Regions from separate parts of the Nocardioides sp. Leaf307 genome, predicted to be linked through region 1. Evidence: predicted binding sites of a transcription regulator. Region 1 holds the regulator's gene; the other holds the start of a gene.
What was found. Region 1 encodes HrcA, which represses chaperone genes, less so after heat shock. Its sites were predicted from a motif close to TTGGCACTCGNNNNNNNCGAGTGCCAA; they were not measured.

Region 1 (6,912 bases):
GGCGAGCTGCCCATGCCCGACGAGGACGACCTGGCCGACAAGTACGCCCTCGTCGACGAGCGGCTGGTCGCGGCCGGGCTGGGGTGGTACGAGGTGTCGAACTGGGCCCGGGGCATGCCGGCCAGCGGAGCCCACCGCTGCCGCCACAACGAGCTCTACTGGACCGGGGCCGACTGGTGGGGCGTCGGTCCCGGCGCCCACTCCCACGTGGGGGGCGTGCGGTGGTGGAACGTCAAGCACCCCGTCGCCTACGCCGAGCGGATCGGCGCCGGGCTGAGCCCGGCGCACGCGCGCGAGGTGCTGGCACCGGAGGACCGTCGCGTCGAGCGGGTGCTGCTGGAGCTGCGGCTGCGCGAGGGCCTCCCGCTCGACGTCCTCGACGACGCCGGCGCCGCCGCCGTGCCGGGGCTGCGCTCGCGGGGCCTTGTGCGGGTCGAGGGTGACCGGGTCGTGCTCGAGGACGCGGCGCGTCTCGTCGCCGACGGCGTGGTGCGCGACCTGCTCAGCTGACCATGCGGATGGTCAGCGGGTAGCGGTAGAGCTCGCCGCGCGCCGAGCGCACCGAGCCGATGACGGTGAACACCAGCCAGACCAGCCCCACCACCGGCAGCAGCAGGAAGCCCACCAGCGCCAGGGCGAGCACGAGCGACACGACGCCGTAGATGAGGATGGAGAGCTGGAAATTGAGGCTCTCGACCGACTGCTGCCGCACGTAGGGTGAGGTGCCGCCCTTGAGGAGCAGCACGAGCAGCGGGCCGAGGAACGACAGGGCCACGAAGGCCGCGACGAGGGCCGACCAGTGCGCCGCGCCGCCCCAGGTGCGCTCGTCGGGGGTCAGGCCGTCGGGCCCCGGGGTCTGGCCGTAGGGGGTCTGGCCGTAGGGGGTCTGGCCGTAGGGGGTCTGGCCGTAGGGCTGCTGGCCGTAGGGCGGTTGGCCGAAGGGCGGCTGGGACATGGGGCCTCCTGGTGCCGGTCGCGGTCAGTCGACCGTGACGAAGTCGATCAGCTCCTCGACCCTACCGAGCAGGGCCGGCTCCAGGTCGTCGTAGGAGGCCACCTTGCCCAGGATGTGCTTCCAGGCGCGCGCGATGTCGGCCTGGTCGCGGTGCGGCCAGCCGAGGTGCTGGCACACGCCCTTCTTCCACTCCACCGAGCGCGGGATCGTCGGCCAGGCCGCCAGCCCCAGGCGGTCGGGCTTCACGGCCTGCCAGACGTCGATGAAGGGGTGGCCGACGATCAGGACGTGCTTGCCCACCGCCGAGCGCGCGATGCCCTGGGCGATGCGGCTCTCCTTCGACCCCGGCACCAGGTGGTCGACCAGCACGCCCACGCGCCGCTGCGGCCCGGGCCTGAAGTCGACCAGGTGGTCGGCGAGGTCGTCGACGCCGCCGAGGAACTCCACGACGACCCCCTCGATGCGCAGGTCGTCGCCCCAGACCTTCTCCACCAGCTCCGCGTCGTGGCGGCCCTCGACGAAGATCCTGCTCTGCCGCGCGACGCGGGCCTTCGCCCCCGGCACGGCCACCGAGCCCGACGCGGTGCGCGTCGGGGCGACGGGGGCACCCTGGCGGGCCGGGGCCACGAGGATGACGGGGCGCCCCTCCAGCAGGAAGCCGGGGCCCAGGGGGAAGGTGCGCCGCCTGCTGCGGCGGTCCTCCAGCGTCAGCGTGTGCAGGTCCCGGTCGACCGCGACGATCTCGCCGACCCAGTCGGTGGTGACCTCCTCGACCACTGCTCCGAGCTCCGCGGGCGCCTCGACCGCGCGGCCCCGCTTCGGGGCGCGCCAGTCGCCGGAGAGCACGTCGCCGCCGTACCGATCACTCATCGCAGCAGGCTAGGACGCCCGTCGGTGCGAGCCGGCCCGGCGCGCCGGTCAGTGCCGGGTGTCGGGTTCCTCACCGTCGTCGTCGCCGTCGGACTCCGCAGCCGGCTTGCCGTCGTGGAGGAGGTCGCCGGCGTCCTCGCCGGCGGGCAGGCCCTCCGCGAGGGGGTTGTCGTCGCCGGGCACGAGGTCCTCGGGCAGCTGGTCGTCGGAGATGCCGGTCGTGGGCTCGTCGGGGGTCTCGCTCATGGGGCGACGCTAGTGCTCCGGCGGGCGGCCGGTCGACCGCCCGGCGGGGTGGTGACGGCGTGGTGCCGCGGCGGGGCCGGGGGGCGGGTCAGACGAGGGGGAGCCGGCGCGGGGTGCGCGGCAGCTGGGAGTAGCCACGGGCGACCGCGTCGGTGAGGGTCGCGGCCGGGTAGGGCCACGCCCCCGTGGCCAGGGCCTCGGCCTCGGGCACGCCGCGGGCCACCAGGTCGCGGATCTCGGTGGCCACCAGGCCGATCTCGTTGCGCTGGACCTCGACGAAGTCGCGGTCGACCGGCGACCCGTGGCCGGGCACGACCACCGAGCGACCGGTGGTCAGCGACAGCACGACGTCGAGGCTCCAGGGCCACTCCAGCGGGAACGAGTCGGCGCCGTACGCCGGCACCGCGCCGTCCCCGGCACCGGCGGGCGGCGCCTCCTCGACGAGGTCGCCGGCCAGCAGCACGTCGACGTCGGGCACCCGCACCACGAGGTCGCCCGCGGTGTGACCGCGGCCGGGGTGGACCAGCTCGAGGGCGCGATTGCCCAGGTCCAGCACCGCGGCGGAGGAGAACACGTGGTCGGGCACGACCACCTCGGTCGCGTGGACCTCCTCGGCGTGCTCGCCCCGGTAGTCGCCCGTGCCGCGCCGGGCGGCCTCGGTGAGCAGCGCGGCGGCCGTCTCGTGGGCGTGCACGGGCAGGGGCCCCCAGGCCTCGAGGAACGCCCCGGCGCCGAAGGCGTGGTCGTAGTGGTCGTGGGTGGTCACGACCGCCACCACCTCGCCGCGGCCGAGCGCACGGACGTCGTCGACCAGCGCGCGACCCGAGGCCAGCGACCCGTGCGTGTCGACCACCACCAGGCCGCGCTCACCGCGGACCACCGTGACGTTGACGTCGCACCACGCGCGCCGTGAGACCCAGACGCGGTCGGCGATCTCCTCGAAGTCCATCGGCTCAACCTAGCCGGGCGCGGGACGCGGGGTGCGGGACGCGGGGTGCGGGGTGCGGGGAGCGGGGAGCGGAGCGCGCCGCGCAATTGCGCTGGTTGAGCAGGCTGGGGCCGTCGGGGTGGTCGCGGATCACGCAAACCGGTGGGCGTCGAGGGGTGCGCGCTGCGCAATTGCGCTGGTTCAGCAGGGTGTGGCCGTCGGGGTAGTCGCGGATCACGCAAACCGGTGGGCGTCGGGGCGTGCGCGCTGCGCAATTGCGCTGGTTCAGCAGGCTGGGGCCGCCGGGGTGGTCGCGGGCCGCGCAGACCGCGCAGACCGGCGAGCCCCGAGGCGTGGCCACCACGCACTTGCGCTGGTTCGGCGGCTCAGGACCCCGGCGGTCCGCTCCGACCGGGGGACCCCGACCGCGCGAGGGTCGGCGCGGTCAGCAGATGCCGGCGCCGAGCTCGCGCCGCAGCATCGCGGCCAGCTCCGCGGGCGTGCGCGCGGCGCGGGGGAAGACCAGGCGGGTGACGTGGGCGCCGGCGTCGTCGATCCAGCGCACGTCGACCCCGCCGGCGGTGAGGTCGGCCAGCTCGGCGGCGATGAGGCGCTCGACGGGCACGCCGGCGGCCAGGGCGACCGAGGCGCGCAGCTCCTCGGGGTGGCAGCGGCCCGCGTGCTCCACGCAGCGCTGCAGGTAGCCGCGGTTGAGCGCGTGGGCGGGTGCGGCGTACTCCTCGACCGGCACGGCCAGCGAGGTGCCGACGCCGTCGGGGCTTGTGAGCTGGAGGGCGACCTGCTCGGGCACCAGGCGCACGACCTGCCGCTCGTCCTCGCAGCAGGGGCAGGCCTCCAGGCCGGCCAGGGAGAGGCGGCCCGAGACCGTCACCGAGGGAGGGCGCGCCCCGGCGGGGCCGGCGAGGGCGCTGTCGACGGTGAGCACGGCCCCGGCGCCACGGGCGGCGGCCAGGGCGAGGTCGCCGGCGGGGGAGCAGGTGAAGGTCGGCACGCCGTCGCGCTCGGCCATGCCCAGGGTGTCGTCGCGCAGCACGTCGGGGGCGCCCTCGACGACCAGCCCGGCGTCGGTGGCGCACGACAGGACCGCGCGCGCCTCGGCCGCGACCAGGTAGGGGTCGTGGAGGGGACGGGTCGAGCTCTCGGCGGTCATGCTGCCTCCGATCGGCGGGCGGTCCTGGGGCGGACGCCGTGACGGGTGGTCGTAGTTAGGTGAGCCTAACCTACCCGGGTCGTCGGGGGGAGGGGCTCTCCGAGTCGGGTCCGCCATACGCGCCGGAGCGCGGACGCCCGGCGGCCCGACGCGGTCCACGCCCGGGCTGCCGTGAGGGACCCGACCTTGTAGAGTTGGCACTCCACGGAATCGAGTGCCAATCGAGCGCGGCCGGGTGCCAGAGGCCCCGGACCGGGCCGGCGGGAGGAGGCGGGATGCAGGAGGACCGCAGGCTCGCCGTGCTGCGAGCCATCGTGGAGGACTACGTCGCCACCGACGAGCCGGTCGGCTCCAAGGCGCTCGTCGAGCGGCACGGGCTGGGCGTCTCCTCGGCCACCGTGCGCAACGACATGGCCGTGCTGGAGGACGAGGGCTACATCACCCAGCCCCACACCAGCGCCGGTCGCGTGCCGACCGACAAGGGCTACCGGCTCTTCGTCGACCGGCTCACCACGGTCAAGCCCATGAGCACCGCCGAGCGCCGGGCCATCTCCACCTTCCTCGACGGCGCCGTCGACCTCGACGACGTGGTGCAGCGCAGCGTGCGGCTGCTCTCCCAGCTGACCCGTCAGGTGGCCGTGGTGCAGTACCCCACGCTGTCGCGCTCCACCGTGCGCCACGTCGAGCTGGTCTCCCTGGGCGCCCACCGGCTGCTCGTCGTGCTGATCCTCAGCACCGGGCGCGTCGAGCAGCGCGTGGTCGAGCTCGAGGGGGAGCTCGCCGACGAGGAGCTGGCCGAGCTGCGCTCGCTGGTGCTGCGCACCGTCACCGGCGCCACCATCGCCGAGGCCCTCGTGGCCCTGCGCGCCCTTGGCGAGGCCGGTGAGCCCGACGGCCGGGGCCCGAGCGCAGCCACCGTGCAGGTGGTCGAGGTGCTCGTGGACTCGATGAGCGACCACCGCAACGACGCCCGCGTCGCCGTCGGCGGCGCAGCGAACCTCGCGAGGTACGGCGACAGCTTCGACTCCGCCGTGCGCCCGCTGCTCGAGGCCCTCGAGGAGCACGTCGTGCTGCTCAAGCTGCTGGGGGAGTCGGGCACCGGCGGGCTCGTCACGGTGCGCATCGGCGCCGAGGGCCCCTACGAGGAGCTGTCCTCGACCAGCGTCGTCTCCACCGGCTACGGCCCCCGCGAGGAGTCGCTGGCCACGCTCGGCATCGTGGGTCCCACCCGCATGGACTACCCGGGCACGATGGCTGCGGTGCGCGCGGTCGCCCGCTACGTCTCCCGCATCCTCGACGAGGCCTGAGCAGGCCCTCACCGGCCGGGCCCGCCGGCCCGCCCCGCACCCGGGCGCCCCCGAGCGCCCGCGCCCCACCAGACCAGCACGCCAGACCAGCACGCCAGAGCACGACGCAAGACGCACGACCAGCACGCACCACCCGGACGACGACGAAGGACCATCAGTGAGCCAGGACCTGTACGACCTCCTCGGGGTCGCCCGCGACGCGGACGGCGACGCGATCAAGAAGGCCTACCGCCGACTGGCGCGCCAGCTGCACCCCGACGTCAACCCCGACCCCGAGTCGCAGGAGAAGTTCAAGCAGGTCTCGATGGCCTACGAGGTGCTCTCCGACCCCCAGAAGCGCTCCGCCTACGACCGCGGCGCAGACCCCTTCGGTGGGGGCGGGCAGGCCGGCTTCGGGCAGGGTGCCGGGTTTTCCTTCACCGACATCATGGACGCGTTCTTCGGAGGCGGCGGTCAGGGCGGTGGCCAGGGCCGTGGTCCGCGCCCGCGCGTTCGTCGGGGGCAGGACGCGCTGATCCGCCTCGAGGTCGACCTCGCCGACGCCGCCTTCGGCGTCACCCGCGAGATCAAGGTCGACACCGCCGTGCTGTGCTCGACCTGCCACGGCGACGGCGCCGCACCGGGCAGCCACCCGGTGCCCTGCGAGACCTGCCGGGGCCAGGGCGAGGTCGCCCAGGTGCAGCGGTCGTTCCTCGGCGAGATCCGCACGCTGCGCCCGTGCGCGGCCTGCCGCGGCTTCGGCACGATCATCCCCGACCCGTGCCGGGAGTGCTCCGGCGACGGCCGGGTGCGCTCGCGTCGCTCGCTGACGGTCAAGATCCCTGCGGGCGTCGACACCGGCACCCGCGTGCAGCTGACCGAGCAGGGCGAGGTCGGGCCCGGCGGCGGCCCCGCCGGTGACCTCTACGTCGAGATCCACGTGGCCGAGCACCCGACCTTCCGCCGCCACGGCAACGACCTCCAGTGCACCGTCACGGTGCCGATGACGGCGGCCGCGCTCGGCACCACGATCACGCTGCCGACCCTGGAGGCCGACGTCGTGGCCGATCCCGAGGAGCCCACCGAGCTGGAGACCAGCTTCGAGATCGAGGTCCGCCCCGGCACCCAGTCGGGCACCGAGCAGGTGCTGCGCGGGCGCGGTGTGCCCGGGCTGCGGGGCGGCCGGGGCGACCTCGTCGTCACCATCGCCGTCGAGACCCCAGGTCGCCTCGACGCGCGGCAGGAGGAGCTGCTGCGCGAGCTCGCCGCGCTGCGGGGCGAGGAGGCCCCCACGGGGTCGGTGCGCCCCGGCACCAAGTCGGTCTTCGGCCGCCTGCGCGACGCCTTCAACCCGCACTGAGCCGGCCGTGACGCTGTCGGTGCACCTCGTCGAGACCCTCGCCCACGCCCGGGTGGGGGCGCCCGTCGCGCTCGAGGGCGACGAGGCCCACCACGC
Region 2 (6,912 bases), 490 kb from region 1:
TAAAGTCGTGAGGTCCCCCCAGGAGGTGCACGGTGCAGCAGCAGGTGCAGCACGACCCCGGTCCCGACCCGGCGACCGACGCGAGCGGTCCCCCGTCCCAGGACGCGACGACGACCCTCCCCCCGGTGGCCCTCGCCCCGGTCGACGACCCGGAGTGGGAGTCGGCGTGGACCACCTACTGGGCCGCGCTGGAGACGGGCGACCGCCACGGCGCCCTGGCCGTGGTGCGTGAGCGCCACGAGGGCGGGGCCGCCCCCATGGAGGTCATCGAGCGGCTCGTCGTGCCGGCCCAGGCCCGCATCGGCGACCTCTGGCTGACCGGTGGGTGGAGCGTGGCCCAGGAGCACCAGGCCACCGCGATCAACGAGGGCCTCGTGCACTGGCTGGGCTCCTTCGCCCCCGAGGCCGACCCGTCGGCGCCGCTGGTCATCGTCTCCTGCCTCGAGCACGAGCGCCACGCGCTCCCGGCGCTCATCGTGGCCGAGTCGCTGCTGCTCGCGGGCTACCGCGTCACCTACGTCGGCGGTGACCCCGAGCCCGCCGGGCTCCTGCACGACATCCTCAGCCTCAAGCCCCGGGCGGTGCTCTTCAGCGCCTCGCTCACCTCCTCGCTGGCCGGGCAGAAGTCGCTCTTCAGCTCCATCCGGGCCATCGGCATCCCCGTGGTGGTGGGCGGCCAGGCCTTCGGGGGCGACGAGACCCGCGCCCTCGCGCTCGGCGCGACCGCCTACGCCGCCACCCCGGGCGAGGCGGCGCGGGTCATCGACGCCCTCCCGTCACGGGTGCCGCAGACGGGTCCCGCCGAGGCCGGGCCCGCCGACGTGGAGGCCGCCTGGATCGCCGACTACCACCACGAGATCGCGCCCTACGTCGTGCGCGCGATCGCCGCCCGCCACGACGTCGCGGTCGGGGCGCCCTCCAGCGCCCCCGACTGGTGGACCGACTTCCCGGGCTACGTCGACCACGTCCTCGGCTGCCTCGCCGCCGCCCTCGTGGTCGGCGACGAGACCATCATGATCGAGGTGCGCGACTGGCTCGAGCGCGTGCTCGAGGCCCGCCGCGCCCCCGACGGCCTGGTCGCCGAGGTGTGGGGCCTGCTGGCCGAGCCGCTGCGCGGCCACCCCCTGGCGCGGGTCCACCTGGCCGGGGCGGCGCCGGGGCACGCCCCGGGCTAGAGCGGGCGCACCAGCAGCGCGGTGCCCTCGCCGGCCACGCGGGTCATCACCAGGGTGGCCTCGCCGTCACCCTGCAGCGCGAGCCGCTTGCGCAGCTGCTCGGGCACCACGTCGACGCCGCGCTTCTTGATGGTCAGCCGACCCACGCCCCGCTCGCGCAGCGCCGCGCGCAGCTGCTTCTCGCGGTAGGGCAGCTCCTCGAGCACCTCGTAGCCGCGCGCGAACGGCGTACGGGTCGCGGAGTCGGAGGTGAGGTAGGCGATGTGGGGGTCGAGCAGGCCCGCGCCGTCACCGGCGTGCGCCGCGGCGACGGCGGTGACGAGCCCGGCGCGCACGACGGCGCCGTCGGGCTCGTAGAGGTAGGCCCCCAGGGACCGCACGGGAGCCCCGGGGTCGTCCTCGTCGGTGAGCGTGGCCAGGCCGCCGTCGCCGATGACGGTGGCCCGGCGGCGGGTGGTGGCCAGCCGGCCCGCCCACAGGGCGGCCTCCTTGACCTCCCCGTGGTCGCTGACCCACTCGGCCTCGACGCCCTCGGGCACGAGGTCGTGGGGGATCCCGGGCGCGACCTTGACGCACGCGTCGCGGCGCAGCAGGCCCTCGACCAACGACCAGGGCGGCGTCCAGTCGTCGACGTCGAAGGTGCGACCCCGTGCGGTGCGCCGCGCCGGGTCGGCGAAGGCGACGTCGAAGGGGGAGGTGTCGACCGTGGTGGCGTCGGCGACGACGGTCGCGCCGTCGAGGCCCAGCGCGGCCAGGTTGGCCCGCGCGACCTCGACCCGCACCGGGTCGAGGTCGACGCCCGCGCAGACGATGCCGGCCCGGGCGCCCGCCATCAGGTCCCCGCCGATGCCGCAGCCCAGGTCGACCAGCGAGATCGCCTCGAAGGCGCGCAGCCGGGCCGCGCGGTGGTCGGCGACGGCGCGACGGGTCGCCTGCTCCAGGCCGTCGGGGGTGAAGTAGAGCAGCCGGGCGTCCTCTCCCAGCTTGGCCTCGGCGCGGCGGCGCAGCGTGGCTTGGGTGAGCGCCGCGGCGACGTGGGCGGGGTCGGTCCCGGGGTGGCGCCGGCGCAGCGAGGCCGAGACCCGCAGCGGGTCCGGCGTCGCGGGCCCGGCCTGCAGGACGGCCACCGCCTCGGCGAGCAGGGCCTGGCCGTCGTCGGTGAGCAGCCACCGCAGGTCGTCGAGGTCCATGGCCGCGATCCTGTCAGGCCGTCCGGGTGCCGCCGCAGCCGCGGGGGACCCCGGCCCTGGCACTCAGGGTGAGCGAGTGCTAGTTTCTGGGTTGGCACTCTCCCCGTGAGTGTGCCAGCCACCCGCAGCGCAGCGCGACCCCCGCGACGGCGTGCCACGCGAGCGGTGGACCCAGACGTGCACCACCCGCCATCAAGTAGTGACGAAAGTGGAGGTCGACATCGTGTCGGTCAACATCAAGCCCCTCGAGGACCGCATCGTCGTCAAGACGCTCGAGGCCGAGCAGACCACGGCTTCCGGCCTGGTCATCCCGGACACCGCCAAGGAGAAGCCCCAGGAGGGCGAGGTCGTCTCGATCGGCCCCGGCCGCATCGACGACAAGGGCAACCGCGTCCCGCTCGACGTCGCCGTCGGCGACAAGGTCATCTACAGCAAGTACGGCGGCACCGAGGTCAAGTACGCCGGCGAGGAGTACCTCATCCTTTCCGCCCGCGACGTCCTCGCCGTCGTCTCCTGACGCACCTGGCATCCCGGCTGGCAGCGCTGCTGCCGGCCGGGTCCAGTCGCGTCAGGGCCAGTGCTTGAAAGCCTCGTGCTTCTAAGGAGAACGCATGCCCAAGATTCTTGAGTTCGACGAGAGCGCCCGCCGCGCCCTCGAGCGGGGCGTCGACGCCCTCGCCAACGCCGTCAAGGTGACGCTCGGCCCCAAGGGCCGCTACGTCGTCCTCGACAAGAAGTGGGGCGCGCCGACCATCACCAACGACGGCGTGACCGTCGCCCGTGAGATCGAGCTCGACGACCCCTTCGAGAACCTCGGCGCGCAGCTGACGAAGGAGGTCGCCACCAAGACCAACGACGTCGCCGGTGACGGCACCACCACTGCCACCGTGCTCGCCCAGGCCATGGTCCACGAGGGCCTGCGGGCCGTCGCGGCCGGCGCCAACCCGATGGGCCTCAAGCGGGGCATGGACCTCGCCGCGGCCGCCGTCGGCGACGCCCTGCGCGACGCCGCCCGCGAGGTCGACTCGGTCGAGGACATGGCCTCCGTGGCCACGATCTCGAGCCGTGACAAGGTCATCGGCGACCTGCTCTCGCAGGCCTTCGACAAGGTCGGCAAGGACGGTGTCATCACCGTCGAGGAGTCCAACTCCATGGGCACCGAGCTCGACTTCACCGAGGGCATGCAGTTCGACAAGGGCTACCTGTCGCAGTACTTCGTCAGCGACCCCGAGCGCATGGAGGCCGTCCTCGACGACCCCTACATCCTCCTGCACCAGGGCAAGATCTCGGCGATCGCCGAGCTCCTGCCGCTGCTGGAGAAGGTCATCGCCGCCGGCAAGCCGCTCTTCATCCTCGCCGAGGACGTCGAGGGCGAGGCCCTCTCGACCCTGGTCGTGAACAAGATCCGCGGCACCTTCAACGCCGTCGCGGTGAAGAGCCCCGCCTTCGGTGACCGCCGCAAGGCGATGATGCAGGACATCGCGACGCTGACCGGTGGCGAGATCGTCGCCCCCGAGGTCGGGCTCAAGCTCGACCAGGTCGGCCTCGAGGTGCTGGGCCAGGCCCGCCGCATCGTGGTCACCAAGGACAACACCACCATCGTCGACGGCGCCGGCGACGCCGCCGCCGTCGAGGGTCGCGTGAACCAGATCAAGGCCGAGATCGAGAACACCGACTCCGACTGGGACCGCGAGAAGCTCCAGGAGCGCCTCGCCAAGCTGGCCGGCGGTGTCTGCGTGATCAAGGTCGGCGCCGCCACCGAGGTGGAGCTGAAGGAGAAGAAGCACCGCATCGAGGACGCCGTCTCCGCGACGCGCGCCGCGATCGAGGAGGGCATCGTCGCCGGTGGCGGCTCGGCCCTCATCCACGCGGTGTCCGTGCTCGAGGGCGACCTCGGCCTCACCGGCGACGAGGCCGTCGGCGTGCGCATCGTGCGCAAGTCGGCCGACGAGCCGCTGCGCTGGATCGCGGAGAACGGTGGCGTCAACGGCTACGTCGTCACCACCAAGGTCCGCGAGATGGGCGTCGGCAACGGCTACAACGCCGCCACCGACACCTACGGCGACCTGGTCGCCCAGGGCGTGCTCGACCCGGTCAAGGTGACCCGCTCCGCGCTGGTCAACGCCACCTCGATCGCGGCGATGCTGCTGACGACCGAGACGCTCATCGTCGAGAAGCCCGAGGACGAGGACGACGCCCCCGCGGGCGGCGGCCACGGCCACGGGCACGGCCACTGAGCCGCTAGGCACCACCTGCTCCACCGGCGGCGCCGGGTCCCTCACGGGGCCCGGCGCCGTCGTCGTCGGTGCCGGGCCCGGTCGGCAGGCCGGTCAGGTCACCCGCAGTCGGGCGCGACCGCCGGGCGCTCGACGCCGCGGAGCAGCCACACGGTCCGACCCGTGTCGCCGCAGCCCGCACCGTGCGCGACGTACTCGCTCCCGACGAGGTCGGCGAGCGCCGCACCGCCGGCCGGGCTCCACGTGGTGAAGTCGACCCACTCCACGATCCACGTCGGACGCTCCGGTCCGGCGACCACCGCGGCGAGCTCGGCGAGGTCGGGGTCGAGGGTGCGCATCGGCAGGCTCCACAGGTGCTCGTACGGCGAGGCCATGCCGCTCGCCAGCTGGAGGTCGGCGCGCCCCCCGAAGACGACCATCGTGTCGCCGGGAGCGGCGGCCCGCCCGACGGCCTGCCCGGTGCGCACCTCGTCGAACTCCTGCAGCCCGCTGGCCTGGATCACGACCCACCCCAGCAGGCAGACGACGGTGGAGGCGGCCGCGCCGAGGATCACCGCCCGCATGCGCAGGCCGCGCCGCGACCCGTGGCGCACCAGCAGGGCGGCGCACAGCGCCGTGGCCGGGAGCAGGGCCAGCAGGTAGTCGCGCCAGAAGCTGCCGCCGAGCACCAGCGCGGTGACGTCGAAGAGGACCAGGGTGGCGGTCGCGGCGGTGAGGGCGGGGTCGCCGGCCCACTCGCCACGCACGTGCACCACGAAGCCGGCGACGATGAGCAGCATCCCGGCCCCGACGGCGCTCAGCACGAGGGTGGCCAGCCGCGTCGCGGGCTCGCCGGTGGCCTCGCCGGCCAGCGCCACGGCGGCGTCGGAGCGGAAGCCGTAGACGGCGTACCAGAGCACGTCGAGGCGCACGCCCTGCGACCACGCCCACGCCACCGTGGCGGCGACGGGGGTGGCGGCGCCCGCCAGCCCGGCGAGCGCGAGGCGGGCGAAGGTGCCGGGGGCGACGGCCCGGGTGAGCAGGGAGGCGAGGAGGAGCGCGCCGGCGAAGGCCAGGCCGCCGGCGAGGTTCTGCTTGAAGCCGACCGCGGTGCAGGCGAGCACGCCGGCCAGGAAGGCCAGGGCGGCCGAGTCGCGCCGCAGGGCGAGCAGCGAGAGCCAGCAGCCCGCCATCACGAAGGGCACGCCGAGGAGCTCGCCCTTGACCGCGACGGCGTCGATGAGCGTGTTGGCGCTCATCGCGGCCACCGCGACCGCCACCCACCCGGCGGCGCGCTCCCCGGCCACGAGCCGGGCGGTGCGGGCCGCGGCCACGACCAGCAGGGCGGCGGCCAGCGCGCCCAGCACCCGGATGAACAGCGGCCCCCCGAGGAGGTCGGAGAGCCGGAAGACCTCGATGAGCAACGGGGGCCGGTCGACGAAGTAGCGTCCGTAGACGCTGTCGGGGGAGGGGTCCCAGGAGCGGGCGACCAGCAGGAAGCCGGCCTCGTCGGCCCGCACGGGCCGCGAGAGACCGGGCAGGCGCAGCAGCACCACGAGCACGGCCGCCAGCGGCACGGTCCAGCGTGACTCGACGGCCGCGCCGACGCGGTGCACCACGCGGTGGACCACGGACGGCGCCAGCGCGCGCGCAGGTGCCGTCGTCATGGGCGACAGCCTCTCAGGCCGGGGGCCGCCCACGTCGCACCGCAACGCTGCGAGCAGCCGTTGCACGCCCGAAACATCCCCGATCCCTCCCGGCAACGCGCGACGGCGAGCGTGGGCGACATGCTGTGGAGAGTGCGCACGACCATGCCCGACCGTCCCGGCGGGCTCGCCCGCCTGGCCCAGCGCTGCGGCGAGGCGGGGGTCAACATCCTGGGTCTGCAGATCTTCCCGGGCGCCGACGCCGTGACCGACGAGCTCGTGATGCGCACCCCCGAGGGCTGGGACGTCCACGACCTCGCGCTGCTCGTCGAGGGGTCGGGGTGGACCTACGTGTCGGCGACCCCGTGCTCGGCCGCCGCCCTCTCCGACCAGCCGACCCGCTACGTCCAGGCGGCGCGCACGATCCTGGCCCGCCCGACCTCCTTCCCCGAGGTGGTCGCCCGCCTCTTCGACGCCGAGTCCGACCCCGCGCCGGGTGACGGCCCGCCGCAGGACTCCCTGGAGCTGACGGTGGGCGACGTGCAGGTGCAGGTGCGCCGGGCGGCGCCCTTCACCGAGACCGAGCGCGCCCGCGGCGCGGCCATGGCCGACCTGGTCAGCGACGTGCTCCAGCGCAGCCGCGAGTCGGCGGCCATCGGCACGACCAGCCCGGGCCGGCGCCTGG

Region 2: a site for HrcA is predicted at 2,422-2,448, ahead of groES (co-chaperone GroES). Genes of this name have one in related genera too.

What each region holds. Positions count from the first base shown of each region.
Region 1 covers NZ_LMNY01000001.1:1,549,209-1,556,120, forward strand. The annotation lists gene hemW (radical SAM family heme chaperone HemW) at 1-510, shown strand, start outside; gene ASF50_RS07050 (DUF4870 domain-containing protein) at 503-955, opposite strand; gene ASF50_RS07055 (DUF3097 domain-containing protein) at 980-1,825, opposite strand; gene ASF50_RS07060 (hypothetical protein) at 1,874-2,071, opposite strand; gene ASF50_RS07065 (MBL fold metallo-hydrolase) at 2,160-3,020, opposite strand; gene ASF50_RS07070 (hypothetical protein) at 3,445-4,170, opposite strand; gene hrcA (heat-inducible transcriptional repressor HrcA) at 4,446-5,477, shown strand; gene dnaJ (molecular chaperone DnaJ) at 5,635-6,816, shown strand; gene ASF50_RS07085 (16S rRNA (uracil(1498)-N(3))-methyltransferase) at 6,824-6,912, shown strand, end outside.
Region 2 covers NZ_LMNY01000001.1:1,060,242-1,067,153, forward strand. The annotation lists gene ASF50_RS04920 (B12-binding domain-containing protein) at 33-1,175, shown strand; gene ASF50_RS19885 (THUMP-like domain-containing protein) at 1,172-2,365, opposite strand; gene groES (co-chaperone GroES) at 2,589-2,882, shown strand; gene groL (chaperonin GroEL) at 2,977-4,602, shown strand; gene ASF50_RS04940 (hypothetical protein) at 4,701-6,248, opposite strand; gene ASF50_RS04945 (GNAT family N-acetyltransferase) at 6,393-6,912, shown strand, end outside.